Regions from separate parts of the Streptomyces sp. NBC_01275 genome, predicted to be linked through region 3. Evidence: predicted binding sites of a transcription regulator. Region 3 holds the regulator's gene; each other region holds the start of a gene.
The links. Region 3 encodes HrcA, which represses chaperone genes, less so after heat shock. Its sites were predicted from a motif close to TTNGCACTCNGNNNNNCNGAGTGCNAA; they were not measured.
Positions count from the first base shown of each region.

Region 1: groL (chaperonin GroEL) is a predicted target of HrcA. The motif match lies at 4,615-4,641, and genes of this name have one in related genera.
Region 2: groES (co-chaperone GroES) is a predicted target of HrcA. The motif match lies at 5,722-5,748, and genes of this name have one in related genera.

Region 1 covers NZ_JAPEOZ010000001.1:4,389,504-4,399,860, forward strand. Annotated here, with positions in the region: gene OG562_RS19155 (hypothetical protein) at 1-378, shown strand, start outside; gene OG562_RS19160 (metallophosphoesterase) at 466-1,344, opposite strand; gene OG562_RS19165 (NADH:flavin oxidoreductase) at 1,388-2,536, opposite strand; gene groL (chaperonin GroEL) at 2,829-4,451, opposite strand; gene OG562_RS19175 (cold-shock protein) at 4,931-5,137, opposite strand; gene OG562_RS19180 (ubiquitin-like small modifier protein 1) at 5,590-5,865, opposite strand; gene thrC (threonine synthase) at 5,862-7,163, opposite strand; SAM riboswitch class I at 7,181-7,329, opposite strand; gene OG562_RS19190 (glucosyl-3-phosphoglycerate synthase) at 7,499-8,443, shown strand; gene OG562_RS19195 (trehalose-6-phosphate synthase) at 8,569-10,068, shown strand; gene otsB (trehalose-phosphatase) at 10,056-10,357, opposite strand, start outside.
Region 2 covers NZ_JAPEOZ010000001.1:5,918,984-5,929,340, reverse strand. Annotated here, with positions in the region: gene OG562_RS26335 (LysR family transcriptional regulator) at 1-889, opposite strand, end outside; gene OG562_RS26330 (MOSC domain-containing protein) at 970-1,662, shown strand; gene OG562_RS26325 (SDR family oxidoreductase) at 1,758-2,531, shown strand; gene OG562_RS26320 (ester cyclase) at 2,621-3,328, shown strand; gene groL (chaperonin GroEL) at 3,479-5,104, opposite strand; gene groES (co-chaperone GroES) at 5,267-5,575, opposite strand; gene OG562_RS26305 (polysaccharide deacetylase family protein) at 5,866-6,639, opposite strand; gene OG562_RS26300 (polysaccharide deacetylase family protein) at 6,900-7,772, opposite strand; gene OG562_RS26295 (methyltransferase domain-containing protein) at 8,021-9,241, shown strand; gene OG562_RS26290 (cell wall-binding repeat-containing protein) at 9,256-10,357, opposite strand, start outside.
Region 3 covers NZ_JAPEOZ010000001.1:3,203,545-3,213,901, forward strand. Annotated here, with positions in the region: gene OG562_RS14035 (S41 family peptidase) at 1-202, opposite strand, end outside; gene OG562_RS14040 (hypothetical protein) at 285-842, opposite strand; gene OG562_RS14045 (hypothetical protein) at 923-1,324, shown strand; gene OG562_RS14050 (VOC family protein) at 1,266-1,658, opposite strand; gene OG562_RS14055 (16S rRNA (uracil(1498)-N(3))-methyltransferase) at 1,681-2,433, opposite strand; gene OG562_RS14060 (nitronate monooxygenase) at 2,433-3,539, opposite strand; gene dnaJ (molecular chaperone DnaJ) at 3,792-4,928, opposite strand; gene hrcA (heat-inducible transcriptional repressor HrcA) at 4,929-5,945, opposite strand; gene OG562_RS14075 (MBL fold metallo-hydrolase) at 6,105-6,839, shown strand; gene OG562_RS14080 (DUF3097 domain-containing protein) at 6,871-7,677, shown strand; gene hemW (radical SAM family heme chaperone HemW) at 7,739-8,971, opposite strand; gene OG562_RS14090 (SpoIIE family protein phosphatase) at 9,204-10,357, opposite strand, start outside.

The DNA of each region.
Region 1 (10,357 bases), 1.2 Mb from region 3:
GGGCCCGTCGACGAGAGCGCTCCCGACCTGTGCCTGCTGTGCGAGACACGGCGGCGCGCGGCCCGGCGCGACGAGTTCAACGGCCCCGCCGCACAGGCGGCGCACACCTCCCCCGCCCCCTCCCGCTACGGCGCCCGCGCCGAACGCCCGCAGCCCCAGCAGCGCTGGCTGCCCGAGCTGTGGAACGGGCAGGAGTGGCAGCTGTGCGGCACCCCGAGGCGGGACCGCCGCGAGACCGAGCTCTACATCAACGCCCTGCGCCGCGGCTCCCGGCCCGCCATGGCCTACCGGCTGGTGCACGAGTTCACCGACTACGAGGTGCTGCGGATCTGGGGCACCCCGGTGAAGGTCGACATCGAGCCGCTGGGGAACCTGTAGAGCCCGTGCGTCCCGGAGCGCCCGGACCGCCCAGCAAGCCCGGAGTGCCCGTACCGCCCGTACCGCCCGTACCGCCCGTACAAATGTTCAGTCGAGATCGGCGTGGCGGGCCACGACCTGCCGGGTCCGCTCCTCGTCCAGTTCGTACACCGTCTCGTGGGCCCGAGGGTCGCGTGCGTGGAAGGTGTGGAACATCGGGCCGGTCGCGCCGCCCAGCTCCACCAGCGACGCCGACGCCCCGCGCACGGCCCGCTCGGTCCCGGGCGCGGTGGTCAGGTCGATGCGGTTGACGACCCCGGGCGTCACCCACACCGGCGTCGAGGCCAGGAACCCGCACAGCTGGAGGTGGAAGTGCCCGGTCAGGACGACCCGGACGTCGCTGCCCCGGATCACCTCCGCCAGGGCGTCGGCGTCGCGCAGCCCGAAGACCGGCTGGGTCGTCGAGAGGTCGAGGTGGATCGGGGGGTGGTGGAAGGCGAGGACGGTGCCGCCGTGCTCGGCCGGGGTGCTCAACACCTGGCCCAGCCAGTCCAGCTGGGCCGCGCCGAGGCGGCCGTACACCTTCCCCGGCACCAGTGAGTCCAGGGTGACGAACCGCCATCCGCCGACCGTGCTCACCGCGGCCCGCACGCTGTCGGGGGCCTGCGCCCGGTCCGTGCCGTCGACCCCCAGATGCCCGCTGCCCAGCACCTTCGCGAAGGCGGACCGCTCGTCGTGGTTGCCGGTGGTGTAGAAGACCGGCGCGTCCATCGCGCGCGCGAAGTCGCCGACCAGCTCCCGTACGGTCGCGTACGCCTCCGCCGAGCCGTCGTCGGCGAGGTCGCCGGTGACGACGACCGCGTCCACGTCCCGCTGATGGCGGAGTTCGGCGAGGATCAGACGCAGGGAGCCGGTCGCGTCGGCGCCGCGGGAGCCCGGGGAGTCGACCCGCTCGATATGGGTGTCCGAGAGATGGAGAATCCTCATCTCCCGGACACTACACAGCAGTTGGAGCTTTGAACCCTCGTTCTCAGCTGAGGGTCTGGAGGGCCGCCGCGTCGTAGGGCGCCAGCTCGTCGAGGCGGCCGTCGAGGACCTTCGCCGCCCACTGCGGGTCCTGGAGCAGGGCGCGGCCGACGGCGACGAGGTCGAACTCGTCGCGCTCCAGCCGGTCGAGGAGGTCGTCGATGCCCTTGACCGGGGCGCCCTCGCCCTGGAAGCCCTTGAGGAAGTCGCCGTCGAGGCCGACCGAGCCGACGGTGAGGGCGGTCTTGCCGGTCAGCTTCTTCGTCCAGCCGGCCAGGTTGAGGTCGGAGTCGTCGAACTCCGGGACCCAGTAGCGGCGGGTGGAGGCGTGGAAGGCGTCGACGCCGGCCGCGGCGAGCGGGGCGAGGATGGCCTCCAGCTCCTGCGGGGTCTCGGCGAGGCGGGCGCGGTAGGCGTCCTGCTTCCACTGGGAGTAGCGGAAGATGACGGGGAACTCGGGGGAGACGGTCTCCCGGACGGCGGCGACGACCTCCGCCGCGAACTTCGTCCGGGCGACCAGGTCGCCGCCGTAGGCGTCCGTGCGGCGGTTGGTGCCCTCCCACAGGAACTGGTCGATGAGGTAGCCGTGCGCGCCGTGGAGCTCGACGCCGTCGAAGCCGATGCGCTCGGCGGCGGCCGCGGCCTCGGCGAACGCGCCGATGACGTCGTCCAGGTCGCGCTGCGTCATGGCCTTGCCTGCGCCCTCGGTGCCGTCGGTGCGCACACCGGAGGGGCCGACGGCGGGGGCGTCCGCGAACGGCGGCTCGCCCTGCTGCCGCACCATGCCGATGTGCCACAGCTGCGGCACGATCGTGCCGCCCGCCGCGTGCACGGCGTCGGCGACCTTCGCCCAGCCCGCGAGCTGCTCCTCACCGTGGAAGCGCGGGACGCGGTCGCTCTGCCCGGCGGAGTCGTGCCCGACGTACGTCCCCTCGGTCACGATCAGACCGACGCCCGCGGCGGCACGGCGGGCGTAGTACGACACCACGTCCTCGCCGGGCACGCCGCCCGGGGAGAACATGCGCGTCATGGGCGCCATCGCTATGCGGTTCGGCACGGTCAGGCCGTTGATCGACACCGGCCGGGAGAGGATCTCGGCGGCACGGGAGGCGGCGGGAGACGCGGAGGGGGCCGCGGAGGGGGTGGCAGTCACGACAGGGGGCTCCTCGGAGAGGTCGGTCAGACGTCGAGCAGTCTTCGGGCGGCGAACGGCGGACGGTCACACGTTCCACACGGTATGTGCACACGCATCGACCGCCCCTGAAGGCCAACCACTCCACCTGCCACCGACATTCCGCCACCCCACCGCAACCCCCTGTGATCCGGGACACGCCCACGCCCCGAGGCGCTCAAGAACCACGCCGACTGAAACACCCGAGGGCGGTACCGCCTGCCGCAGCAGGAGGTACCGCCCTCGGTAAGGACGCAGATCAACCAGAGGTCGATCAGAAGTCCATGTCACCGCCCGGCATGCCGCCGCCGGCCGGGGCCGCGGACTTCTCCGGCTTGTCGGCGATGACGGCCTCGGTGGTGAGGAACAGCGCGGCGATGGACGCGGCGTTCTGCAGGGCAGAGCGCGTGACCTTCGCCGGGTCGATGATGCCTTCGGCGATCATGTCGACGTACTCGCCGGTCGCGGCGTTCAGGCCGTGGCCGACGGGCAGGTTGCGCACCTTCTCGACGATGACGCCGCCCTCGAGACCGCCGTTGACGGCGATCTGCTTGAGCGGGGCCTCCAGGGCGAGCTTCACGGCGTTGGCGCCGGTCGCCTCGTCACCCGTCAGCTCCAGCTTCTCGAAGACCGAGGAGGCCTGCAGCAGGGCCACGCCGCCACCGGCGACGATGCCCTCCTCGACGGCCGCCTTCGCGTTGCGAACGGCGTCCTCGATGCGGTGCTTGCGCTCCTTGAGCTCCACCTCGGTGGCGGCGCCGGCCTTGATGACCGCGACACCGCCGGCGAGCTTCGCCAGGCGCTCCTGCAGCTTCTCGCGGTCGTAGTCCGAGTCGCTGTTCTCGATCTCGGCGCGGATCTGGTTGACCCGGCCGGCGACCTGGTCCGAGGAGCCGGAGCCGTCGACGATGGTCGTCTCGTCCTTGGTGATGACGACCTTGCGGGCCTTGCCCAGCAGGTCCAGGGAGGTGTTCTCGAGCTTGAGACCGACCTCCTCGGAGATGACCTCGCCACCGGTGAGGATGGCGATGTCGTTCAGCATCGCCTTGCGGCGGTCGCCGAAGCCCGGGGCCTTGACCGCGACGGACTTGAAGGTGCCGCGGATCTTGTTGACGACCAGGGTCGACAGGGCCTCGCCCTCGACGTCCTCGGCGATGATCAGCAGCGGCTTGCCCGACTGCATGACCTTCTCCAGGAGCGGGAGCAGGTCCTTGACGTTCGCGATCTTGGAGTTCGCGATCAGGATGTACGGGTCGTCGAGGACGGCCTCCATACGCTCCATGTCGGTGGCGAAGTACGCCGAGATGTAGCCCTTGTCGAAGCGCATGCCCTCGGTGAGCTCGAGCTCCAGACCGAAGGTCTGCGACTCCTCGACCGTGATGACGCCTTCCTTGCCGACCTTGTCCATCGCCTCGGCGATGAGCTCGCCGATCTGGGTGTCGGCGGCGGAGATGGAGGCCGTGGAGGCGATCTGCTCCTTGGTCTCGACATCCTTGGCCTGCTCGAGCAGGGCGCCGGAGACGGCCTCGACGGCCTTCTCGATGCCGCGCTTGAGGGCCATCGGGTTGGCGCCGGCGGCTACGTTGCGCAGGCCCTCGCGGACCAGCGCCTGCGCCAGGACGGTCGCGGTGGTCGTACCGTCGCCGGCGACGTCGTCCGTCTTCTTGGCGACTTCCTTGACCAGCTCGGCGCCGATCTTCTCGTACGGGTCCTCGAGTTCGATCTCCTTGGCGATGGAGACACCATCGTTGGTGATCGTGGGGGCGCCCCACTTCTTCTCGAGGACGACGTTGCGGCCCTTGGGGCCGAGCGTCACCTTCACGGCGTCCGCGAGCTGGTTCATGCCGCGCTCGAGGCCGCGCCGCGCCTCCTCGTCGAACGCGATGATCTTGGCCATGTGAAGTGGTCCCTCCAGGACTGGGGGTGATTCCTTCGGACCGCGCCCGCGCCCGCGACGGACGGCTCGCCTGCCCCGTGGTTCCTTGCCCCACCTGGCCTGCGGGCCTCACCGACCCGGTCCTTCTTTGTCACTCTCACCTTCAGAGTGCTAACGCCAATGATTAGCACTCGCCCATGCCGAGTGCAAGCGCCTCACCTTGATCCGCAGGTGAACACGGGCCTCCGGGCAGGTCTCCCGAGGGCCGCCGGCATGTCTCGGGAGGACTCGCGGCGGCGCCCGGAGGACTCTCGGCGACCCTCGGAGGGCTCCCGACAGCCCCTTCGGAGGACTCCCGACAGCCCCCGGAAGGCCCCCGGACATGCCGAAGGACCCGCACCCCCCAGGAGGCGCGAGCCCTTCGCTATGCTTTCGCATATGTACTGATGTGCTGATGTACTAAGTTGTACAGAAGAACGTCGCTGCAGTCGGCGCGTGCTTCAGCCGGTCGCGAGACGGACCATGTCCGCCTGCGGCCCCTTTTGGCCCTGCGAGATCTCAAAATCGACCCGCTGACCCTCTTCCAGGGTGCGGTATCCGTCCATCTGGATCGCGCTGTAGTGGACGAAAACATCCGCACCACCGTCGACCGCGATGAAGCCGTACCCCTTCTCCGCGTTGAACCATTTGACGGTGCCCTGAGCCATGCCTAACTCCCCTATTACTGGCCCTTGCACAGATCCACACTTCGCGGATCCGGGTCAGACCTCACCCCCCAGCTGATTGGGGGCGTGCGCCGGAACGCGTCGACCGCGGCCGAATGTATCTGTCCAACTGCCCTCTGCAACAGGTCAATCGGACGAGAATTCTGGACGCACTGGGTCCGGAATGTGGCGAGAATTCGCCTGAATTCGGGGCAAGTCAGGCCCCGCAAAAGCCACAAATGCCACGCAAGAGGCACACACTTTGGCTACTTCTTGTCGGGCGTAAGGCAGAAATCAAAGGCTCCGGTTCCGGGGATCTGGACCGGGTTCCCCAACTGTACCGCGCTCAACCACACTGAATTGCCCCCTCCGCTTCTCTTACGGAGGGGGCAATTCGGTGAACTCTCGGTAATCACTGTTACCGACGGTTACTACTCGTGGGTACTGACCGGAGGTCAGCCGCCCGCGACCGCCGGGATGATCGAGACGCCCGCGCCGTCCGGGGTCGCCGTCTCCAGGCCCTGCTCGAAGCGGACGTCGTCGTCGTTGACGTACACGTTGACGAACCGGCGCAGCTTGCCCTGGTCGTCGAGAACGCGCGCGGCGATGCCGGTGTGACTCTTCTCCAGGTCGGCGATGACCTCGCCGAGAGTCGCGCCCTCGGCCGTGACCTCGGCCTTGCCGCCGGTGTAGGTGCGCAGGATGGTGGGGATGCGGACGTTGACGCTCATGACGCGAGGCCAGCCTCTCGGAAGGAGTCGAGGTTCGGGCGGATGGTCGCGGTCAGGCCGGTGCCGGCCACCGCGTCCAGGGTCTTCAGGCCGTCGCCGGTGTTCAGGACGACGGTCGTCTTGGTCGGGTCGAGAAGACCGTTCTCGATCAGCTTGCGCGTCACACCCACGGTCACCCCGCCGGCGGTCTCCGCGAAGATCCCCTCGGTCCGGGCGAGCAGCCGAATCGCGTCGACGACCTGCTCGTCGTTCACGTCCTCCACCGCCCCGCCCGTCCGCCGGGCGATGTCGAGCACGTACGGCCCGTCCGCCGGATTGCCGATCGCCAGCGACTTGGCGATGGTGTTCGGCTTCTGCGGACGTACGACGTCATGGCCCGCCTTGTAGGCGACGGACACCGGCGAGCAGCCTTCCGCCTGCGCGCCGAAGATCTTGTACGGCCGGTCCTCGACGAGCCCGAGCTTGATCAGCTCCTGGAGCCCCTTGTCGATCTTCGTGAGCTGCGAGCCGGAGGCGATGGGCACCACGAGCTGGTCGGGGAGCTGCCACCCCAGCTGCTCGCAGATCTCGTACGCCAGGGTCTTGGAGCCCTCCGCGTAGTACGGCCGCAGGTTGACGTTGACGAAGCCCCAGCCCTCGCCCGCCGGGTCGCCGATGAGCTCGGAGCAGAAGCGGTTGACGTCGTCGTAGTTGCCCTCGATGCCGACGAGCTCGCCGCCGTAGATCGCGGCCATGACGATCTTGCCCTGCTCCAGGTCGTGCGGGATGAACACGCAGGAGCGGAAGCCGGCCCGGGCGGCGGCCGCGCCGACGGCGCCGGCCAGGTTGCCGGTGGAGGAGCAGGAGAGGGTGGTGAAGCCGAAGGCGCGGGCGGCCTCGATGGCCTGGGCGACGACGCGGTCCTTGAAGGAGTGCGTCGGGTTGCCGGAGTCGTCCTTGACGAAAAGCTTGCCGGCGTCGACGCCCAGCTCGCGGGCCAGGTTGTCGGCCTGGACGAGCTTGGTCCAGCCCGGGTTGATGTTCGGCTTGTCCGCCACGTCTGCCGGGACGGGCAGGAGGGGCGCGTAGCGCCAGATGTTCGCGGGGCCCGCCTCGATGCGCTTGCGGAGCTCCTCGGTGTCGTAGGAGGAGAAGTCGTAGGCGATCTCAAGCGGGCCGAAACACTCCTCGCAGGCGAAGACCGGGCCGAGGGGCACGCGGTGACCGCACTCGCGGCAGGAGAGGGCGGCGGCGGGGCCGAGGTCGACCGAGGGGGTCGCGGGGGATTCGGTGGTGCTTGCAACAGTCTGCGCAGCCATGGAGGCGAGGCCCTTTCTCCTCATCTTCCTCACGACGCATCTCGCCGTGAGACGGATTTGGCACCTTCCCGAGCCGGGAGCCTCGCGCGCATGAAATGCGGCAAGACCGGCTGGAGGGTTGCCGGGGCTTCATCGGGCCGTATCCCTCTGCCCCTCTGGATGAGCGGTATGAAGTTGTAAACGACAGCGACCTCGGACATGCGATGGTCATCCGCGTTGTTCAAGACTGTAACCGAAGGCCAGGACAGTTGAGATAGTCGTCCGAACCGCGAGATGGATCACACGGTCACCTGCCGTGCACCCGGTGTGATCACGACAGTGAGGAGCCGCTGATCGTGCTGCAAGAAACTGAGCGCTGGCTGGCCACCCGCTCCTGGTCCGTGACCGACCGCCCGCTCCACCGGATCATGGCCGCCAAGCGTGCCACGGGCCAGTCGGTGTCCGTCGTCCTGCCCGCGCTGAACGAGGAGGAGACGGTCGGTGACATCGTCGCCGTGATCCGTCACGACCTCATGCAACAGGTCCCGCTCGTCGACGAGATCGTCGTCGTCGACTCGGGCTCCACCGACCGCACGGCCCAGGTCGCCGCCGCGGCCGGCGCACGTGTCGTCCACCGCGACGAGATCCTCCCGCGGATCCCGGCCGTGCCCGGCAAGGGCGAGGTCCTGTGGCGCTCCCTGCTCGTCACGACCGGGGACGTCGTCTGCTTCATCGACGCCGACCTGAGGGAGTTCTCCTCCGACTTCGTCTCGGGCATCGTCGGCCCGCTGCTCACCGACCCGGGCGTGGACCTCGTCAAGGGCATGTACGACCGGCCCCTGGGCGGCGCCGCGGGCCAGGGCGGCCGGGTCACGGAGCTGATGGCCCGCCCCCTCCTCAACATGCACTGGCCGCAGCTGGCCGGGTTCGTGCAGCCGCTGGGCGGCGAGTACGCGGCCCGCCGCAGCCTGCTGGAGCAGCTGCCCTTCCCCGTCGGGTACGGCGTGGAGCTGGGCATGCTGGTCGACGCCCTGCACCTGGTGGGCCTGGACGCCCTCGCCCAGGTCGACGTCGGCGTGCGCAAGCACCGTCACCAGGACGGCCAGGCCCTGGGCCGGATGGCGGCCGCCATCTACCGCACCGCCCAGCTCCGGCTGGCCCGCGGCCATCTGATCCGCCCGTCCCTCACCCAGTTCGAGCGGAGCGCGGACGGCTTCGAGCCGCGCACCTACTCGGTGGACACGGAGGAGCGGCCGCCGATGGCGGAGATCGCGGAGTACGCCACGCGCAAGGTCGCGTAAGTCGCGTCAGCGGTTGCGCAACGCTGCTGAGCGGGCCGTTCACGGCTGAATACGGCCCGATACGGCCCGTTCACGCAGGGCGACCGTACGTTTGAGCGTTTCCGTACCTGGCTAGGTTGAGGCGTATGGCTTTCACCGGCAGTGGTGCTCAGGTCCTGGTCGCGTCCAACCGCGGCCCGGTCTCGTACGAGGTGAACCCGGACAGTCCGGACGGCTCGCTGCGCGCCAAACGCGGCGGCGGCGGGCTGGTCTCCGGGCTCTCGGCGATCGGCCCGGACGCGGGCGCCCTGTGGGTGTGCGCGGCGCTGTCCGACGGCGACCGGGAGGCGGTCCGGCGCGGGGTCGGCGAGGAGGGCGTGCGGATGCTGCCCATCCCGGCCGACGTGCACGCCGACGCGTACAACGGCATCGCGAACTCGGTCCTGTGGTTCGTCCACCATCTGCTCTACCAGACCCCGCTGGAGCCGGTCTTCGACGCGGAGTTCCGCCGCCAGTGGGCGTCGTACGAGACGTACAACCGCGCGTTCGCCGAGGCGCTGGCCGAGGAGGCGGGGCAGGGCGCGGCGGTGCTGGTGCAGGACTACCACCTGTGTCTGGTCCCCGGGATGCTCCGCGCACTCCGCCCCGACCTGCGCATCGGCCACTTCTCGCACACGCCGTGGGCGCCCCCGGACTACTTCGGCCTGCTGCCCGAGGACATCCGCAAGCAGCTGATCCTGGGCATGCTGGGCGCGGACCGGCTGGGGTTCCTGACCCATCGGTGGCTGGGCGCCTTCTCCGCGTGCGTCGAGGCCACGGACCTGGACGCGTCTCCGCGGATGGCCCTCTCGGGAGTGCCCGAGTCGTTCCAGTACGTCCCGAACTGGAACGGGCCCGGCCATCGCACCTGGCTCGGCGTGCACGGTCTCGGCGCGGACGCCGACTTCCTGCGCGAACGGTCGCACCGCCCGGACGTCGAGGAGCGGATGGCGTCCCTCCGGGAGGAGATCGGCGGCGAGGGCCGCAAGACCATCGTCCGCGTCGACCGCACCGAGCTGTCCAAGAACATCGTGCGCGGCCTGCTGGCCTACCGGCAGCTGCTCGACGACCACCCGGAGTGGCGCGAACGCGTCGTCCACGTGGCGTTCGCGTACCCGTCCCGCCAGGACCTGGCCGTCTACCGCGACTACATGGCGGAGGTGCAGCGGGTGGCCGACGAGATCAACGAGAGCTACGGCACCCCCGGCTGGACCCCGGTCCTCCTGCACCTGAAGGACGACTTCGCCCGCTCCCTGGCCGCCTACCGCCTGGCGGACGTGGCCCTGGTCAACCCCATCCGCGACGGCATGAACCTCGTCGCCAAGGAGATCCCGGTCGTCTCCGACGAGGGCTGCGCACTGGTGCTGTCCCGGGAGGCGGGCGCGTACTGGGAGCTGAAGGAGGACTCCCTCGTGGTCAACCCGTACGACGTCATGGAGACCGCCCGCGCCCTGCACGAGGGTCTCACCATGAAGCCGGAGGAGCGGGCCGAGCGCACCGAGAAGCTGGCGGCGGCCGCGACCGCGCTGCCTCCGGCCCAGTGGTTCCTGAACCAGCTGACAGCGCTACGGGAGATCGAGCCGATCCAGCCGGATCAGCCGAGCTGATCCGCGAGGGCCCGCAGCAGCTCCACGACCCCGGCCGGCCCGTCGACGACCAGGTCCGCCCGCTGGGCCACCTCGCCGACCTCCGTGCTGCCGCTGCACACCAGCAGGCCGGGCACGCCGTCGGCGCGGAGTTTCTCGACGGCGGCGAAGGCGGGGAGGTCCCCGAGGTCGTCGCCGGCGTAGAGGACGGACTCGGCGCCGACCTCGCGGACGTGGTCGAGGAGGGCCACGCCTTTGTCGATGCCCGGCGGGCGCAGCTCCAGGACCATGCGGCCCGGCTCGACGATCA
Region 2 (10,357 bases), 2.7 Mb from region 3:
GCTCCAGCTGCTCCAGCGTCGCCGCCACCGCCGGCACCTGGGCCAGATCCGGCAGGGTGAGCGCCACGATCTCCCGCCGCACCGCCGGCTCCAGCGTCACCGCGCGCGCCCCTCGGGGCCGTACGGACTCGGTCGCGAGCTGGGGCAGGACGGCGACGCCCAGGCCCGCGCCCACCAGGCCGACCACCGCCGGGTAGTCGTCGGTCGCGAAGTCGATGCGGGGCGTGAAGCCCGCGCTCTCGCACACCTCCACCAGCTGGCCTCGGCAGCGCGGACAGCCCGCGATCCAGGGCTCCCGGGCCAGTTCGCCGATGGCGAGGGACTGCGCACGCGCGAGGCGGTGGCGTTCGGGCACGAGCGCGACCAGGCGGTCCGTCAGCAGCGGCCGTACGACCAGGTCGTCCCACTCCTCGCCGCCCGCGCCGCCCGCCGCGCGCTCGTAGCGGAAGGCGAGGGCGATGTCGCAGTCGCCGGCGCGCAGCAGCTCCACGGAGTTCGGCGGCTCGGCCTCCTCCAGGGAGACGCGGGTGCCGGGGTGGGCGGCGCGCAGGGCGGCGAGGGCGGTGGGGACGAGGGTCGAGCTGCCGCTGGGGAAGGAGACCAGGCGGACCCGGCCGGCGCGCAGGCCGGCGATGGCGGCGACCTCCTCCTCGGCGGCGGTGAGTCCGGAGAGGATGCCGACCGCATGCCGTACGAGGGCCTCGCCCGCCTGGGTCAGGCGCATCTCGCGGCCGCTGCGGATCAGCAGGGGCGTGCCGACGGACGCCTCCAGGGCCTTCATCTGCTGGCTGACGGCAGGCTGGGTGCAGCCCAGCTCACGCCCCGCCGCCGAGAAGGAGCCGGTGGCGGCCACGGCGCGCAGGACACGGAGATGACGGGCCTCGATCACTTCCTGAGCATAAGTGATCCTTGGATGCGTCGGCGAATAATGCGTCGACACTTTGACCTTCGGTGGCCTACCGTTCGGACATGAGGCTTCTGTCCGTGAATCTGGGTCGTCCGAAGGCCGTGCCTTACACCGATCAGCCGCAGGGGCTGACCGGTATCGACAAGCGGCCCGTCGAGGGGTCCGTGCGAATCTCGGCGCCCGGACCGAAGGGGGTCGGGGCGAGCGGGCTCGCCGGGGACGCGGTGTGCGACCTGCGCCATCACGGCGGCGCCGACCAGGCGGTGTACGCCGTGGCGCGCGAGGACCTCGACGACTGGGAGCGCGAACTGGGACGCCCGCTGGCCAACGGCGCGTTCGGCGAGAACCTCACCACCGCCGGACTGGACGTGTCCGGGGCGCGGATCGGCGAGCGCTGGCGGATCGGCGCGGAGGTGATCCTGGAGGTGACGGGCGGACGGATACCCTGCCTCACCTTCCAGGGCCATATGGGTGAGCAGCGGTGGGTCAAGCGGTTCACGCAGAAGGCCGCGACGGGCGCGTATCTGCGAGTGATCGCGCCGGGCGAGGTCCGCGCGGGGGATCCGGTCGAGATCGTCCACGTGCCGGAGCACGAGGTGACGGCGCGGATGGGGTTCCAGGCCACCACCACACACCGTGAGCTGCTGCCCCGACTGCTCGCGGCGGGCGAGGCACTGCATCCGGAGGCGCTGGCGGCGGCCCGGGAGTACGTCGAGAAGTACGGCGCGAAGCAGGGCGGGGCGTACGGCGGCTGAAGCGCCGTCACGGGTGGGTGTCCACGGGGTCTTCACCTTCGGGAGGGCGCGTGCAGAGAACGGACGTCCGCACTCCGGGTCACTAACCTTCTGCCATGACAACGGCTCTCATCACGGGTTCGACCGCGGGCATCGGCGCCGCGTTCGCGCGGCGGCTGGCGGCGGACGGGCATGATCTCGTCCTCGTGGCACGCGACACCAAGCGGCTGCGCGAGCAGGCGACCGAACTGCACGACCGGCACGGCATCGAGGCGGAGGTGCGCGCCGCCGACCTCGCCACGGACGAGGGCATCGAGGCGGTGGCCGCCCGGCTCGGCGACCGCAAGAACCCCGTCGACCTGCTGATCAACAACGCCGGCTTCGGCAACAAGGGCCGCTATCTCGACGTATCGATGGCCGATGAGCTGAAGATGCTCAAGGTGCACTGCGAGGCGGTGCTGCGGCTGACGTCGGCGGCGAGCGCGGCGATGCGGGAGCGCGGGCGCGGGGGTGTGGTGAACGTGGCGTCCGTGGCGGCCTTCGTGCCGCGGGGGACGTACGGGGCGTCGAAGGCGTGGGTCGTGCAGTTCACGCAGGGAGCGGCGCGCGATCTGGCGGGCAGCGGGGTGCGGCTGATGGCGCTGTGCCCGGGCTTCGTGCGGACCGAGTTCCATGAGCGGGCCGGAATGGGGACGGACAACATCCCGGGCTGGATGTGGCTGGACGCGGACAAGCTGGTCGCGGCGGCGCTGCAGGATCTGGCGCGCGGAAAGTCGCTGTCGATCCCGGATCCGCGGTACAAGGCGCTGATGGGGCTGGTGAAGGTGACGCCCCGGTCGCTGCTGGGCGGGATCAGCTCGAAGACGGGACGGAAGTACGGCCCTCAGTAACAGCCTCGGCGGTAATCGGGTGGCGTCGGCGCTCCGGTGGGAAGATGGACGTGACGGAAGCCGGACCCAGGGGGGCCGGAGGCTGCGCCATGACGTTCGTACAGCTCATCGACTGCAGGACCAGCCGGTTCGACGAGATGGACCGATTGATGGACACCTGGGTCGAACAGACCCGGGGGAAGCGGACCGCGACGCACGCGGTGGTCGGCAAGGACCGCTCCGACGCATCGCACTTCATCGAGATCGTGGAGTTCCCGTCGTACCAGGAGGCGATGCGGAACTCGAACCTTCCGGAGACCGACAAGATCTTCCGGGAGCTGGTGGCCCTGTGCGACGAGATGCCGACGTTCACGGATCTGGACGTGGTGCGCGACGAGCAGCTGTACGCGGTGGCCGCGCGGCGGTTCTTCGAGACGATCGCACTCCACGGGGAGCTGCCGGCGCTCGACGGCCTCATCGCCGAGGACTATCACGACCATGATCCCGCCAACGAGCAGGACACCATGGGGATGGACGCGATGCGGCGGGAGGTCGGGATGTGGCGGCGCGGCTTCGACTTCATGTTCGTCGTCGACGACCAGATCGCCCAGGACGACCGGGTGTGCAACCGATGGACCTGGCGCGGCACCCACAAGGGCGACTTCATGGGGCTCGCCGCCACCGGGAAGCAGGTCTCCATGACCGGGTCGACGATCTTCCGGTTCGGCGAGGACGGCAAGATCGCCGAGGCGTGGTGGCAGTACGACCGGCTCGGGCTGATGGGGCAGCTGGGGGCGCTGGATGCGCTGGAGACCTGAAAACCTTCAGACCTGAAAGCCTGGAGACCTGAAAGCCTGCAGACCTGGAGACCTGAAAGCAGGGTCGCAGAGACCGCCCGCGAGGGGAGAAGCCCCCGTTCCTGATCGGAACGGGGGCTTCTTCTGGTGCTGCTCGGGGTGGTGCGTGCCTCAGTGGGAGTGGCCGTGGCTGTGGCCGCCGGCGGCCGGCTCTTCCTCTTCCTTCTTCTCGACGACCAGGGTCTCGGTCGTCAGGAGGAGGGAGGCGATGGAGGCGGCGTTCTCCAGGGCGGAGCGGGTGACCTTGACCGGGTCGATGACGCCGGCCTTGACCAGGTCGCCGTACTCGCCGGTGGCGGCGTTGAAGCCCTGGCCCTTGTCGAGCTCGGCGACCTTGGAGGTGATGACGTAGCCCTCCAGGCCGGCGTTCTCGGCGATCCAGCGCAGCGGCTCGACGACGGCGCGGCGCACGACCGCGACACCGGTGGCCTCGTCGCCGGTCTTGCCCAGGCCGCCCTCCAGCACCTTGGCGGCGTGGACGAGCGCGGAGCCACCGCCGGAGACGATGCCCTCCTCGACCGCGGCGCGGGTCGCGGAGATGGCGTCCTCGAGGCGGTGCTTCTTCTCCTTCAGCTCCACCTCGGTGGCGGCGCCGACCTTGATCACGCACACGCCGCCGGCCAGCTTCGCGAGGCGCTCCTGGAGCTTCTCGCGGTCCCAGTCGGAGTCCGTGTTCTCGATCTCGGCCTTGATCTGGTTGACGCGGCCGACGACGTCCTCGTGGTTGCCGGCGCCGTCGACGACCGTGGTGTCGTCCTTGGTGACGGTGACGCGGCGGGCGGAGCCGAGCACGTCGACGCCGACCTGGTCGAGCTTGAGGCCGACCTCTTCGGAGATGACGGTGGCGCCGGTGAGGACGGCCAGGTCCTGCAGCATCGCCTTGCGACGGTCACCGAAGCCCGGGGCCTTGACGGCGACCGCGTTGAAGGTGCCGCGGATCTTGTTGACGACGAGGGTGGAGAGCGCCTCGCCCTCCAGGTCCTCGGCGATGATCAGCAGCGGGCGGGAGGAGTTGGTCTGGATGACCTTCTCCAGCAGCGGCAGCAGGTCGGAGATCGAGGAGATCTTGCCCTGGTTGATGAGGATGTAGGGGTCCTCGAGGACGGCCTCCATGCGCTCCTGGTCCGTCACGAAGTACGGCGACAGGTAGCCCTTGTCGAAGGCCATGCCCTCGGTGAAGTCCAGCTCCAGGCCGAAGGTGTTGGACTCCTCGACGGTGATGACACCGTCCTTGCCGACCTTGTCCATCGCCTCGGCGATGAGCTCGCCGACCTGCGTGTCCTGCGCGGAGAGCGCGGCGACGGCGGCGATGTCGGCCTTGTCCTCGATCGGACGGGCGGTGGCGAGGAGCTCCTCCGACACGGCCTTGACGGCGGCGTCGATGCCCTTCTTCAGGGCGGCCGGGGAGGCGCCGGCGGCGACGTTCTTCAGACCCTCGCGGACCAGGGCCTGGGCGAGCACGGTGGCGGTGGTGGTGCCGTCGCCCGCGATGTCGTTGGTCTTGGTCGCCACCTCCTTCACGAGCTGCGCGCCGAGGTTCTCGTACGGGTCGTCGAGCTCGACCTCGCGGGCGATGGTGACACCGTCGTTGGTGATGGTGGGGGCACCGAACTTCTTGTCGATGACGACGTTGCGGCCCTTGGGGCCGATCGTCACCTTGACCGTGTCGGCAAGCTTGTTGACGCCGCGCTCGAGGGCGCGACGGGCGTCCTCGTCGAACTTCAGGATCTTCGCCATGGGAGCGGTTCAGCCCTCTCGGAAAACGTGGGTGAAACGAACCGCGCCCCTGGCACCCGGCTTCATAAGGTCGCGGGGGCCAGGGGCGCAGCTCACTGCAGAGGGGGGTGCTGGATGTTCGGGGGCGAACCCTGGACCCAGCTCCCCTTTACTTCTCGGTTCTTACTTCTCGATGATCGCGAGCACGTCGCGAGCCGAGAGGACGAGGTACTCCTCGCCGTTGTACTTGACCTCGGTGCCGCCGTACTTGCTGTACAGGACGACGTCGCCGACCTTGACGTCGAGCGGCAGGCGCTCGCCGTTCTCGAAGCGGCCCGGGCCCACGGCGAGGACGGCGCCCTCCTGGGGCTTCTCCTTCGCGGTGTCCGGGATGACCAGGCCAGAGGCCGTGGTCTGCTCGGCGTCGAGCGGCTGGACCACGATGCGGTCCTCGAGCGGCTTGATGGCAACCTTGGAGCTGGTGGTCGTCACGATCCGACCTCCCCCTTCGGAGATCTCACGGGGTTAACTGTCTGAGGTGGCGACCAGGTGGATCCGTCGTCGCGGGTGCCGGACCTGCCCGTCGCGTTGTTGGCACTCTCCAGTGGGGAGTGCCAGAGCTGAGACTATGACCGGGGTTAGCACTCGGTCAAGCGGAGTGCCAATGACGGCGGCGCGCGGCGGGGATTTCAGTGACGGTTCGTGTCCTTGGTCGCCGCTCGTTCGGGCCGGCCTCGCCCCCCGGGAGCTGCCGAACACGCCGGTCCGCAGAGAGCCCTCCGCTACAGGTAGTCCTCCAGGCGCCCCACCGTCAGTCCCTGTTCCTGCACCCTCCGCAGGAGTCGTGTCGTGCGTTCCCGCAGCGTCGGGCCCGTGGCCTCGTCGGGGTCTACGGCGATGATGTCGCCGGCGTGGAGGCGGTGGGAGCCGTGGGCGTAGACGAGGTCGGCGGGGCCCATGGAGGTACGCCACAGGACGATCGCCGTGATGCCGCAGTCGGCGGCGGCTCGCAGCGTGGTCGGGTCGTAGGCGCCGTAGGGCGGGCGGAAGAAGCGGGGGCGCAGACCGAAGCGGGACCTGAGTTTCTCCTGCTGGCCGCAGATCTCGGCGCGCTGGCCTGCGTAGGGCAGGCCGCGCAGGGCCGCGTGGTCGAGGGTGTGGTTCTGGAGGTTCGCGCCGACCGACCGGAGGCGGGCGAAGTGCGCGTAGCCGGGGCCGACCACGCTGTCCGTGAGGAACATGCTGACCGGGAGACGCAGTTCACGGACCATGTCGACGAAGCGGGGGTCGCGTTCTGCGCCGTCGTCGTAGGTGAGGAAGACGACCTTGTCGCGGGTCGGGACATGGTCGACGACGGGCGGGAGGGCCGTCCGGGCGGGGCTGCCGGAGAGGGGCTGGGAGGGGTGGTGCGGGGCGGGGGCCAGGGGGGCCGCCAGGCCCCAGCGGCGGTAGGCCTGCCCCGCCGCTGGGGCGGGCGGGCGTACGCGCTCCGCGGCCTTCTTGCCCAACCGTTCGATGGGGTCGACGGACTGGGCACAGCCGGTCAGCGTCCCCATCAGGGCGAGGGTGAGAGCCAGAGTCAGGGTGAGGGCCTTCGTCAGGGGCCGGGCCTTCGTCAGGGGCAAGGACCGGGGCAGGAGCAGGAGCAGGAGCAGGGGCCGGGGCAGGGGCGGCAGTACGGCCGCCGTCGGACCCCGCCGGCCCCGCCGGCCCCGCAGGCCCCGCCGACTCCACTCATCACCCCGCCGACTCCATCCGTCCCGCCTGCCCTCCCCGCCCTTCCTGTCCTCCCCGTCCCTCCCGTCGCTTCCCGTCCTCACAGGTAGTCCTCCAGGCGGGCCACCGCGTAGCCCTTCTTCGTGACCTTGTCGAGGAATCTGCGGACCATGTCGGGCATGGTGCCCTTCCAGTCGTCGCGGCCGCGGAAATGGCTCAGGACGATGTCTCCGGGGTGCAGGTCACGGTCCCACTCGCGGTACTCCCAGTGGTCGACGAAGACCTCCTCGTCCCAGAGCGGCGCGTAACGCACACCGCAGGACTTCGCGGCGCGCAGGGTGTCCTGGTCGTAGTTGCCGTAGGGCGGCCGGAAGAGGGCGGGGCGTTTGCCGTAGTGCTTGCGGATGACGCTCTGCATGCCGCAGATCTCGCGCTTCTGGCGGCTGTAGGAGAGGGCGGGCAGGTAGGGGTGGTGGAGGGTGTGGTTGTTGAGGGTCACGCCCGAGTCCTGAATCTTCTTGAAGTAGGCGTAGTCGTCCTTGATCAGGTAGTCGCTGAGAAAGGCCGTGTAGGGGATGTGCAGGTCGCTCATCATCCGCAGGAACGCGGGGTCCTTCTCGGCACCGTCGTCGATGGTGAGGAAGACGACCTTGTCCTCGGTGGGGATCGTGGTGAAGACCGGGGGGAGGCCGAGTTCCTCGTGGTCGTCGACCTCGAAGCCGTCGCGGGTGGGGATCTCCGGCTTCTCCGCGGGCGGCACCGGGGGCGTCAGCGGGGCCTTCTTCAGGCCCCAGCGCTTCGCGGCGGCGATCCGGGCCTGCTGGACGGCGCGGAGCCTGGAGGCGTACGCGTGCAGGGCGCCGGCCCCGGCCCGGGGAGCCGCCTGCTCGGGCCGGCCGGGGGCCGGGCGGGCCGCGCCCGTGCCCGAGCCGCCCTGGGCGCAGCCCGACGCGATGGCGGCGAGGGCCAGCATCGCGATCGCGCCGCGGATTCCCGTACGCCGGTGCTCTACGGCACCGCGGAGGGCGGCGCGTCGGCGTTCCGCCCGGGAAGCACCCCTCTTGGCATCCCTCTTGGCATCTTTCTTGTCATTTTGTACGACAGATCCCATGGCGCCGGATCCTCGCAGCCACCCCCACCGAACCCGGCCCGACACCGCGACCGGAGGCGCACCATCCACCGACTGGCCCACACCGGCCGCCGCTGGCGGACAATGGGCCGGTGAACGACCTCGCCCCCCTCCTCACCCCCGAGGGCCGTGCCCTCCTCGACGCCGTGCGCGGCACCGCCCCCGCCGACGAGCTCGCCGTCGCCACCCGGCTGCGCCGCGAGCATCCCGCCGAGCTGGTGTCCGCGGCCCTGGGCCAGGCCCGGCTGCGGCAGCGGGCGGGGGCGAAGTTCGGGGTCCACGACGCCGAGCGGATGTTCTTCACGCCCAACGGGGTGGAGCAGTCGACGCGGGCGAGCGTGGCCGCCTACCGGGCCGAGCGGATGAAGGGCCTGGGCGTGACGTCCGTCGCCGACCTGTGCTGCGGGATCGGCGGCGACGCGATCGCGCTGGCCCGCGCCGGGATCCGGGTCCTCGCCGTCGACCGCGACCCGCTGACGGCGGCCGCGGCCCGGGCGAACGCCCGGGCGCTGGGGCTGGACGAGCTCATCGACGTGCGGGAGGCGGACGTCGCCGAGGTGGACACCGGCGGCTACGACGCCGTGTTCGTCGACCCTGCACGGCGCGGCGGACGAGGCCGGATCTTCGACCCCGAGGCGTACTCGCCGCCCCTGTCCTGGGCGATCGGGGCCGCGCTCGCCGCCCCGATCGCCGCGCTGAAGATCGCGCCCGGCGTGCCGCACGAGGCGATCCCGGCCGAGGCCGAAGCCGAGTGGATCTCGGACGGCGGGGACGTGAAGGAGGCGGTGCTGTGGTTCGGCGCCAAGCCGGGCGCATTCGAACCGGGCGCGGTCGAGCCGGGAGCCGTGCGGGCGACGCTGTTGCCGGGGCCGCGGACCCTGGTCGGAAGCGGGCTGCCCGACCCCGACGTCCGGCCCGTCGGCCGTTACCTCTACGAGCCCGACGGCGCCGTCATCCGGGCCCATCTGGTCGCCGACGTGGCCCGGGACCTGGACGGCGGACTGATCGACGAGACCATCGCGTACATCACCGCCGACGCACTGCGGCCGACGCCGTACGCGTCGGCGTACGAGATCACCGACGAACTCCCCTTCAACGTCAAGAAGTTGAAGGCGCTGTTGCGGGAGCGGGAGGTCGGGATCCTGACCGTGAAGAAGCGGGGGTCGGCCGTGGAGCCGGAGGAGCTGCGCAGGAAGGCCCTGCCCAAGTCGCAGGGGTCGAACTCGGCGACCGTGTTCCTCACGCGGGTGGCGGGGGCGCCGACGATGCTCATCGGGGCCCCCGCCACACCTGCCACCTCAAGTGCCATGTAGGTACTACATGAGTACTACTGGTGCTGGAGCGTCTTGAGCGCGTCCAGGTGCGGGTCCGCGCCGACCGGGGCCGACCGCTGCACCGTGGCGGCCTGGCCGTCGTTGGTGCGCAGCGCGTAGGTCGACGCCTGTGCGGTCGCGGGGATGACGCCGTTGTAGTACGGGCGGTAGTCGAAGTAGCTGCTGCCCGCGCTGATCGAGGCGCCCACCGTGTTCAGCGCCTGGGCGGTGACCGCGCCGGTGTTGCCGAAGGCGGCCGTGAAGTTGGTGCTAGCGGACTCGCGCAGCAGGTAGCTCTTGACCTCGCTCGACAGGGCGGGGCGGGTGGTCCACAGCACGGGCCCGAAGACGTTCATCGCGGCGGCCGCGGACACCCCGTCACGCCACTGGCCGGTGAAGGCGAGAGCGGTCTGGCTCGGCGCGGTCCACCAGAACTTGGCGATGGCCACCGAGATCGCCGCGTCCGTGCCGCCCGATCCCGCGATCGGGTAGTACGAGTACGTCGACGGCCACCGGGAGTAACTCGTGTGGGTGAGCGCGTACTTGGCCGCCGAACCGACCGTAATGATCATGGTCTTGTTCGGGTTCAGGCTGTTGAGGTACGCCTTCACCGACGCGGTCAGCTTCTTGCCGTTGGTGAGCACGACGCTGCCCGTGCTGGCGCTGCCGTCGGCGCCGGCCGCGGCGGCCGCCGAGAGGGCCGCACGGTACTCGGAGCCGCCGGCCAGGAACACGTACGTCGGGGTGGCGGCGACGGACTTGGCCACCGCGACCGAGGTCGCGTAACGGTCCGCGCCGGACAGCCGCTTGGGGACGTAGCCGAGGGTCTTGAGCTGGCTGGCGACCGAGCCGCTGAGGATGGACGTGCCGCCGACGAGGTACACGCTCGCCCCCGGCTTCACCGCCCGCTTCAGCTCCTTCTTCACCGCCGACGACAGCCCCGTCTTCGGGGTCATCAGCACCGGCCCCTGCTTCTTGCCGGCCAGGGCGGGCGCGGTGACGGAGTACGCCGGGTCGTCCCGGTTGACCAGCACCGCGGACTTGGCGTTCATCAGGCCCGGCACGCTCTGGCCGACCGTGTTCCAGGTCCAGCGGGAGGAGGCGATGTTGGTGGCG
Region 3 (10,357 bases):
CGCGGGTGGAGGTCCAGGCGACGGTCGTGCCGTCGGGGGAGATGCGCGGCACGGAGACCGGCATGTTGTCGGCGCTGACCCGCCAGGCGCGCCCGCCGTCGAGGGGCGCCAGCCACACGTCGTCCTCGGCGACGAAGGCCGCCAACTCGCCGTGCAGGTGCGGGAATCTGAGGTATGCGGCAGAGGTCGCGGGCTGGGTCACCCGATCACTCTATGCAGGCACGGCTTCCCAGGTCAGGGGTTTCGATCACTTGGTTTTCACCGCTGTGGGACGTGCTGCGCCGTCACTTGCCCTCGACGGGCCCGCAGCCCGGCCGCCCGTCCTTGCACCACACCGTCTCGGTGACGGTCACGGTGACCGTGGGCCTGACGCCGCCGGGCTGCGCGGAGCTCGCCGGGGCGACCGGCGAGGGCGTCGCGGACTTGCAGTCGCCCAGCCCGCTCACCCGGAACAGCTGCTTCTCGCCCACGTCCGCCGTGAGATCCCCGCGCACGCAGGCGCCGTCGACCGCGCGCGTGACCTTGCCGGTGACGGTGACGTCCCGTCCGTCGGCGGTCTCCCCGCGGCAGTCGACGGAGGCCACGGTCTGAGCTGTGGTGTCCGCATCTCCGTCGTAGTCGGCCGTGCAGGTCAGCCAGCGCAGGTCCACGTCCCGGCGGCCGATCTCGGCCGTCGCGGCCTGGTCGGTCGTGTACGCCACGGACATGGTGCTCAGTCCGCCCGGATCGCACGCGGCCACCCCGCCCACGGCCAGCACCGCGAGCCCCGCCACGGCGACCGCGCGCGGGACGTGCTTCCCGTGTGGGCGGCCCTGAATCCGTCTCCGTCTCCCTGCCCCCATGGAGGGCAGCGTGCCACTCGGGCAGGGGATGCGGTAGACCTCATGCGGCCACTCCGGCCCCCGGGTTCTACCCTTCCCCCATGCGCGACCGCCGCCGTCCGAGACGGCTCACCGTGGACGAGACCACCGCCTACCTGTGGACGGTCCGCCACGCACACGGGGACGGCGAGCCCTGCCGCGAGATCCTCACCCTGCTCCGGGACGGCGTCCGCACCCGGATCGTCTTCCGCGAAGGCCGGGGCCGCTATGTCGGCAGCGGCTACCCCTCCCACTCCGGCGGCGTCGGCGACGCCCGACACCACCTCAACCTCCACGAGCCCGGCGTCGTCCGCGCCCTCCTCGACGAGGCCCGCCGACGCGGACTGCTGTCGTCCTCACGGGAGTTGGACGGCTGGGAGCTGCTCCCGGCCGCCGCCGCGGCCGTCAGCCGCCGAGCAGCAGCCACTCCTGAAGCTCCACCAGATTGCCCTCCGGATCCCTGAGATGCGCGACGCGCATCCGGTCGGTCATCGGGACCGGGCCGTGGACGAGGACGCCGCCGCGCGAGACGACACCGGCGCAGTAGGCGTCGAGGTCGTCGACCCGCAGAACGACCAGGGAGCGGTGCCCCGTCGCCGCATCGCCCAGCTCACCGAGGACCCGGGCCATCATGGCGCGGTCCTGGAGCGCGATCCCCGCGGAGCCGGTGGCGGGACTGAACTTCTCGTACGGTCCTTCGGTCGCCCCCGACTGGGGCTTGAGGCCGAGGACTTCGGCGTAGAAGTGGTAGCAGGCCGGGAAGTCGGTGACGAGCAGCCGTACCTGGGCGAGTTCCAACGCATCCCCCGTGAGAGTTCGTTCAGGACCAGCGGCCGGTGCGCCCCAGCAGCAGCGCGGTCGCCGCGGTCCCTGCGGTCGACGTGCGCAGCACGCTACGCCCCAGCCGGTACGCCTTCGCGCCGACCCCCTCGAAAAGCGCCAACTCCTCGGGGGAGACACCCCCTTCGGGCCCCACGACCAGCACGATCCGTCCGGAGGAGGGCAGTTCGGCGGTTGCGAGCGGCTCGCTGCCGTACTCCCGGTCCTCGTGCAGCACCGCCGCGAAGTCGGCCTCGGACAGCAGTGCGGCGACCTGTCTGGTCGTCGCCTGGTCCGCGACCTCCGGAAAGCGCACCCGGCGGGACTGCTTGCCGGCCTCACGGGCGGTGGCCCGCCACTTGGCGAGCGCCTTCAGGCCCCGCTCGCCCTTCCACTGCGTGATGCAGCGGGCGGCGGCCCACGGCACGATCGCGTCGACGCCGGTCTCGGTCATCGTCTCGACGGCCAGCTCACCCCGGTCGCCCTTGGGGAGGGCCTGTACGACGGTGATGCGAGGCGACTCGGCGGGCTCCTCCACGACGTCCTTCAGGCTCAGGACCAGCCGGTCCTTGCCCTCGGCGGCGACGACCTCGCCCTCGGCCCAGCGGCCGGCGCCGTCGGTGAGGACGACCGCCTCGCCGGCCCGCAGCCGCTTCACCGACACGGCGTGACGCCCTTCGGGGCCGTCCAGCACGAACGCGGAGCGGGCGCCGGGGCCCGGCAGCTCCTCGACGACGAACACAGGCGCGGTCATCAGGCGTCGCCGCCCTCGCCGCCGGAGCCCCCGAGGCCCCCGGGAACCTCGGCCAACGCTGTCCGGGCCGCCTCGATCTCGTCCGCCAGCACCTCCACCAGCCGCCCGGCCGGAAGCTCACGGGCCAACCGATGGCCCTGCCCCGCCCACAGCGCCATGCCCTGCGCGTCGCCCGCCTTGGCGGCCGCCTTGCGCAGCGGCGAGGTGAGGTGGTGGACCTCCGGGTAGGCGGCGGGCGCGTACGGGCCGTGCTCGCGCAGGAAGCGGTTGACCAGGCCACGGGCCGGGCGGCCGGAGAAGGCGCGGGTCAGCTCGGTGCGCACGAAGAGCGCGTTGGTCAGCGCCTGCTTGTGCACGGCGTGGGCGCCCGACTCGGGGGTGGCCAGGAACGCGGTGCCCAGCTGGGCCGCGCTCGCGCCGGCCGCGAGGGCCGCGGCGATCTGGCTGCCGCGCATCAGACCGCCGGCGGCGACGATCGGCAGGCTCACGCACTCGCGGACCTGGGCGATCAGGGAGAGCAGCCCGATGCCGGAGCCGTCGTTCTCGGGGATGTCCTTGTGGGTGCCCTGATGGCCGCCGGCCTCCACGCCCTGCACGATCACCGCGTCCGCGCCGGCCCGCTGCACGGCGAGAGCCTCGTCGGCGGTGGTCGCGGTGACCAGGGTGAACGTTCCCGCGCGGCGCAGGGAGTCCAGCGCGTCGCCGCTGGGCACGCCGAAGTGGAAGGAGACCACCGGCACCGGGTTGTCCAGCAGGACGGCGAGTTTGGCGTCGTAGCCGTCGTCACGGCCGCTGTCCGGGTCGCCCAGCTCTGTCTCGTACCAGGCGGCCTCGCCGGCCAGCTGATGGGCGTAGACCTCGACCGCACCGGTCTCCGCATGCTCCGGCTGCGGCATGAAGAGGTTCACGCCGAAGGGGCGGCCGGTGAGACTCCGCAGCTGCTTGATCTCCTGGTACATGCCGTCGGCCGTCTTGTACCCGGCGGCGAGGAACCCGAGCCCACCGGCCTCGGACACGGCCGCGGCGAGCTGCGGAACGGAGACACCGCCCGCCATGGGGGCCTGCACGATCGGGTGAGGGAAGAGATCGGTCAGTGCGGAGGACATGACGGCATGTTGTCACGTCCTCCGAACAAGTCCGAATCGGCCCTGCTCATTGGCACATGCCAGCTGTTTCACGGGCACGAGCCTCTGTCTTCACGGGCACAAGCGGGCTTTTCAGGCCCGGGCCGGCATCTCCAGCCCGCCTGGCGGTACCCCCCTCTGGGGGAGTTTGAGGACGAGACCCGTTCAGGGCCGAAAGGGGGGTCTGGGGCACAGCCCCCAGGCACGGTCACCCAGACCCCGGGCACCTCCACCTCACCGCCCGTTGAACGCATCCTTCAGCCGCGAGAAAAGACCTTGCTGACCCGGCTGGAACTGCCCCAGAGGCCGTTCCTCGCCGCGCAGCTTGGCCAGCTCGCGCAGCAGGCGTTCCTGTTCGGGGTCGAGCTTGGTCGGGGTCATGACCTCGACGTGGACGATCAGGTCGCCGCGCCCGCCGCCGCGCAGATGCGTGACGCCCCGGCCGTGCAGGGGGATCGACTGGCCGGACTGGGTGCCGGGCCGGATGTCGACCTCCTCCAGGCCGTCCAGCGTCTCCAGCGGCACCTTCGTGCCGAGGGACGCCGCCGTCATCGGCAGGGTGACCGTGCAGTGCAGGTCGTCCCCGCGCCGCTGGAACATCGCGTGCGGCAGCTCGTGGATCTCGACGTACAGGTCGCCGGCGGGGCCGCCGCCGGGGCCGACCTCGCCCTCGCCCGCGAGCTGGATACGGGTGCCGTTGTCGACGCCGGCCGGGATCTTCACCGTCAGCGTGCGACGGGAGCGGACCCGGCCGTCGCCCGCGCACTCCGGGCACGGGGTCGGCACGACGGTGCCGAAGCCCTGGCACTGCGGGCAGGGCCGGGACGTCATGACCTGGCCCAGGAAGGACCGGGTCACCTGCGACACCTCGCCGCGACCGCGGCACATGTCACACGTCTGGGCGGTCGTGCCCGGCGCCGCGCCCTCACCGCTGCAGGTGGCGCAGACGATCGCCGTGTCGACCTGGATGTCCTTGGTCGTGCCGAAGGCGGCCTCCTCGAGGTCGACCTCCAGCCGGATCATCGCGTCCTGGCCGCGCCGGGTGCGCGAGCGCGGCCCGCGCTGCGACGCCGTACCGAAGAACGCGTCCATGATGTCCGAGAAGTTCCCGAAGCCGCCCGCGCCGAAGCCGCCCGCGCCGGCGCCGCCGGACTGGGAGAGCGGGTCGCCGCCGAGGTCGTAGACCTGCTTCTTCTGCGGGTCCGACAACACCTCGTAGGCGGCGTTGATCTCCTTGAACCGCTCCTGGGTCTTCGGATCGGGGTTGACGTCCGGGTGCAGCTCGCGTGCGAGCCGCCGGAAGGCCTTCTTGATCTCTTCCTGCGACGCGTCGCGGCGCACGCCGAGAACGGCGTAGTAGTCCGTGGCCACTTACGACTCCGCCAGGATCTGTCCGACGTACCGTGCCACTGCGCGTACCGCTCCCATCGTTCCCGGGTAATCCATGCGGGTCGGTCCGACCACGCCGAGCTTGGCGACTGCCTCGCCGCCCGAACCGTAGCCGACCGACACCACGGAAGTGGAGTTGAGTCCCTCGTAGGCGTTCTCGTGACCGATGCGTACGGTCATGCCCGAATCCCCCGCCTCGCCAAGGAGTTTGAGGAGGACGACCTGCTCCTCCAGGGCCTCCAGGACGGGTCGGATCACGAGAGGAAAGTCATGTCCGAAGCGGGTGAGATTGGCGGTGCCGCCGATCATCAGCCGCTCCTCGTTCTCTTCGACGAGCGTCTCCAGGAGGGTGGAGAGCACCGTCGTGACCGTGCCGCGCTCGTCGAGCTCGAAGGCGTCCGGCAGGTCCTCCAGCAGCCGCGGCACGTCCGAGAAGCGGCGGCCCGCGACCCTGCTGTTCAGCCGGGCCCGCAGATCCGCCACCGAGGTCTCGCCGAACGGCGCCGGGCAGTCCACCATCCGCTGCTCGACCCGCCCGGTGTCCGTGATCAGCACGAGCATCAGGCGCGCGGGCGCGAGCGAGAGCAGCTCCACGTGCCGCACGGTCGAGCGGGTCAGCGACGGGTACTGCACGACGGCGACCTGCCGGGTGAGCTGCGCGAGCAGCCGTACCGTACGGGCCACCACGTCGTCGAGGTCGACGGCGCCGTCGAGGAAGTTCTGGATGGCGCGCCGCTCGGGGCCCGTCATCGGCTTGACGCCGGCCAGCTTGTCGACGAAGAGCCGGTAGCCCTTGTCGGTGGGGATCCGCCCGGCGCTGGTGTGCGGCTGCGCGATGTACCCCTCGTCCTCCAGGGCCGCCATGTCGTTGCGGACCGTCGCCGGGGACACGCCGAGGCTGTGCCGTTCGGTGAGCGCCTTGGAGCCGACGGGCTCCTCGGTGCCGACGTAGTCCTGGACGATGGCGCGCAGCACCTGGAGCCTGCGTTCACTCAGCATCCGCGCACACCTCCAGAAGTCGTCCCGCAGTTCCCTGGGCGCCTCGCCTGGCACTCTTCCCGTCCGAGTGCCAGCGTTCCCCGGCCCAGTGTACGGCTGCGGGGTACACCTGGGGCAAGGTCGGCCGAGGGCGGGGCTTCGTAGGGCTAGCGTCGCCGTATGACGGTGACTTGGGAAGGGCTGGGGTGGGAACGGGTCGCGGCCGGGGTGGGACGGGTCCGGCTGCCGGGCTGGGACTGCACGGCGGGACTGGTGGTGGGGGCGGACGCGGTGCTGATGATCGACGCGGGGTCGAGCCTGGCGGAGGGGGAGCTGCTGCGGGGGCAGGCGTGGGAGCTGACCGGCCGACATGTGACTCATCTCGCGCTGACCCATCCCCATTTCGACCATGTGTTCGGCGCGGCGGCGTTCGCGGACACGGAGGTGTTCGGGGCGGCGGGCGTCGCCGCCGTCCTGTCCTTCGGGACCGTCGAGGCACAGGAGCTGCGGGCGGACGCGGTGCGCAACGGGCTGGAGGAGAGCGCGGCCACGGCGGCCACGGCCGCGCTCGTACGCCCCCGCCACCTCGTCTCCGGCGAGCGGACCCTCGACCTGGGCGGCGGCCGCCAGGTCCTGCTGGCGAACGTGGGACCCGGGCACACCGCCCATGACCTGGCCGTCCTGGTGCCGGGCTCGCCCCCGACGGTCTTCTGCGGCGACCTGGTCGAGGAGTCCGGGGAACCCCAGGCCGGCCCCGACGCCGTACCCGCCCACTGGCCGGCCGCCCTGGACCGCCTCCTCGCCCTCGGCGGCGAGGACGCGCGGTACGTGCCCGGTCACGGGGCGGTGGTGGACGCGGCGTTCCTCAGGGCGCAGCGGGACGCCTTGAGCGGCCGTTTCGGCGTGTCGCCCTGATCGGCCCAGAGCTTCTCCTATCGTCATCCGAATGCGCCAGTACCCCGCCGACCTGACCCCTCCGTGGAAGAAGCCCCGGCCCGTCCCCGAGGTCGCGGCGGAGCCCGGCCTGGTGGTGGAGGAGCCCGGGACCGGGTTCTGCGGCGCGGTGATCCGCTGCGAGGCGGGCACGGTGACCCTGGAGGACCGCTTCGGCAAGCACCGCGTGTTCCCGCTGGAGCCGCGCGGCTTCCTCCTGGAGGGGCGGGTCGTGACCCTCGTACGGCCTTCGTCGGGGCCGGCACGTCCCACCCGTACCGCCTCCGGTTCGGTCGCCGTCCCCGGCGCGCGGGCACGGGTCGCCCGCGCCGGGCGCATCTACGTCGAGGGCCGGCACGACGCCGAGCTGGTCGAGAAGGTGTGGGGCGACGACCTGCGCGTCGAGGGCGTGGTCGTGGAGTACCTGGAGGGCGTGGACGACCTCCCTTCGATCGTCGCCGAGTTCGCCCCGGGCCCGGACGCCCGGCTGGGCGTCCTGGTGGACCACCTGATCCCGGGCACCAAGGAATGGCGCATCGCGGAGGCCGTGACCAGCGAGCACGCGCTGGTCGTCGGCCATCCGTACATCGACGTCTGGGAGGCCGTGAAGCCGTCCGCCGTGGGCATCCAGTCCTGGCCCCGCGTTCCGCACGGCCAGGACTGGAAGACGGGCGTGTGCCGGGCGCTGGGCTGGCCGGAGAACACCGGGGCGGTGTGGCAGGCGATCCTGGCGCGCGTGGGGTCGTACAAGGACCTGGAGCCGGAGTTGCTGGGACGGGTCGAGGAACTGATCGACTTCGTCACGGCCCCGGAAGAGTGACTCCGGAAGACCGGCTCCTGCAGACCGGCTCCTCGAAGCCGACGGGGGTGAGTGGGCGCGGTCAGTCCACCAGGTCCCGTACCACCGCGTCCGCCAGCAGCCGCCCGCGCAGGGTGAGGACGGCGCGGCCCTCGTCGTACGGCTGCTGCTGGAGCAGGCCGTCCGCACGGGAGCGTTCCGCGGCGGCCAGTCCGGCCTCCTTCAGGAGGCTCAGCGGGACGCCCTCGCGCAGGCGCAGCTCCAGCAGGATGCGCTCGACCCGGCGGTCCTCCTCGGACAGGAGTTCCCGTCCGGCCCCCGGTGAGCGGCCGCCGGCGAGCGCCGCCGCGTACGCGCCGGGGTGCTTGACGTTCCACCAGCGCACCCCGCCGACATGGCTGTGCGCGCCCGGTCCCGCGCCCCACCAGTCGGCGCCGCGCCAGTACAGCTCGTTGTGCAGACAGCGGCCCGCCTGCGAGGTGGCCCAGTTGGACACCTCGTACCAGTCGTAGCCCGCCGCGGACAGGGTCTCCTCCGCGATCAGATACCGGTCGGCGTGGACGTCGTCGTCGGTCATCGGGACCTCGCCGCGCCTGATGCGGCGGGCCAGCTGGGTGCCCTCCTCGACGATCAGGGCGTAGGCCGAGACATGGTCGGGGCCGGCGCCCAGGGCCGCGTCCAGCGACGCCCGCCAGTCGTCGTCGGACTCGCCGGGCGTGCCGTAGATCAGGTCGAGGTTGACGTGCGCGAACCCCGCCGCACGGGCCTCCGCCACACAGGCCTCCGGACGGCCCGGCGTGTGCGTGCGGTCGAGGATCTTCAGCACGTGCTGTCTGGCGCTCTGCATGCCGAAGGAGATCCGGTTGAAGCCGCCCTGGCGCAGGGCGGCCAGATAGGCGGGACCGACCGACTCCGGGTTCGCCTCCGTGGTGATCTCCGCGTCCGCGGCCAGCCCGAACTCGTCGCGGATCGCGCCCAGCATCCGGACGAGGTCGGCCGCGGCCAGCAGGGTCGGCGTGCCGCCGCCGACGAAGACCGTGCGGACCTCGCGCGGGTCGTCGCCGAGGACCTTGCGGGCCAGCCGGACCTCGTCGATCAGGGTGTCGGCGTAGTTGTCGCGGGAGGCGAGGACGCCGCCGGTGCCGCGCAGCTCGGTGGCGGTGTAGGTGTTGAAGTCGCAGTAGCCGCAGCGGGTCGCGCAGTACGGGACGTGCAGGTAGAAACCGAGGGGGCGGTCGGCGGCGCCGGTGAGCGCGTGCACCGGGAGTGCGCCGTCGTCCGGGACCGGCTCGCCGTCGGGGAGTGCGGAAGGCATGTGGCCCATTGTCCCGTACGTCCGCACCCATCCATGCGTCCCGCGCGTCCTCGGGCCGGCAGCTCCGCGCCCGGCGGTCGCCCCGGACGCGCGCCCGCCAGGACGTACGCCACCGCCGAGCCCCTCGTCTCGGTGCAGCCGCTCGGCTCGTCCCGCGCGGCCGTCCGGCGCTGCACCCGCACGAACAGCGCCGCGTCGCGCAGGAGGGCTACGAACAGCAGACCGCGGCCGACTACTCCGCTTGCAGTACCAGCAGCGCCAGATCGTCCTCCGGCGGCTGTCCGCCGAAGTCGTGCACCAGGCTGCGGATGCGCTCGGCGATCAGCCGCGCGTCGAGCCCGGCGCAGCCGGCCAGCGCGGTGGCGAGGCCGTCGCCGTCGTCGAACTGGCGGGGGCCCGAACGCCGTTCCGTCACCCCGTCGGTGACGCACAGCAGACTGTCGCCGGGCCGCAGCTCCAGGCTGTCACAGGTGTACGTGGCGTCCTCGACGACCCCGAGGAGGGTCTGCGGATGCGCGGCCGTGGCGACGGAGCCGTCGGGCCCGAGGAGCAGCGGCAGCGGATGTCCGGCGGAGGCGAGGGTGCAGCGGACGCCCCCCTCGAAGGGCGCGAGCTCGCCGTAGAGGAGGGAGAGGAAGCGGGTCTGCGGGCCGTCGCCGGGTACGGCGGGGCCGACGAAGGCGCGGGCGGCGGCGTCGGCCGCCTCGGTCGCGTCGTCGAGGAGAAGCTGGTTGAGGCGGTCCAGGACGTCGGCGACGCCGTACCCCTCGCGGGCCAGCAGCCGCAGCCAGGGCCGCGCCAGGCCGATGACGACGGCCGCCTCCGGCCCCTTGCCCTGCACGTCGCCCACCGCGAAGCACCAGCGGCCGTCGCCCGCCGGGAACAGGTCGTAGAAGTCGCCGCTCGGTCCGCCCTGCTCGCGCGGCTCGTAGACGAGGGCGCTGCGCACCCCGGGGATCTCGGCGACCGCGCCGGGAAGCAGCCCGCGCTGCAGGACGGCGCTGATGGTGGCCTGGCGGGCGTACTGACGGGCCGCGCCGATCGCGAGCGCCACCCGGCGGCCGAGGTCCTCGACCAGCCCGGTGACCTCGTCGGGAAAGGCCGACAGCCCGGCCCGCCCGATGACCAGCGTGCCCAGCGGCCGACCGCCGACGATCAGCCGGTAGGCGAGAGCCGCACCCTGCGGTCCGGTCGCGATACCGGTCGCGATGCCGGCCGCGGTACCGGGCGCGGTACCGGGCGCGGTACCGGGCGTGAGGCCTGACATGGTGCCGGCCGCGGTGCCGGGCGAGCCCGCCGCCGCACCGGACGCGAGGCCGGACACGGCGCCAGGCGCGATGCCGTGCGGGCTGCCCGCCGTACCGTGCGGGCCGCCGCCCGCCGCGC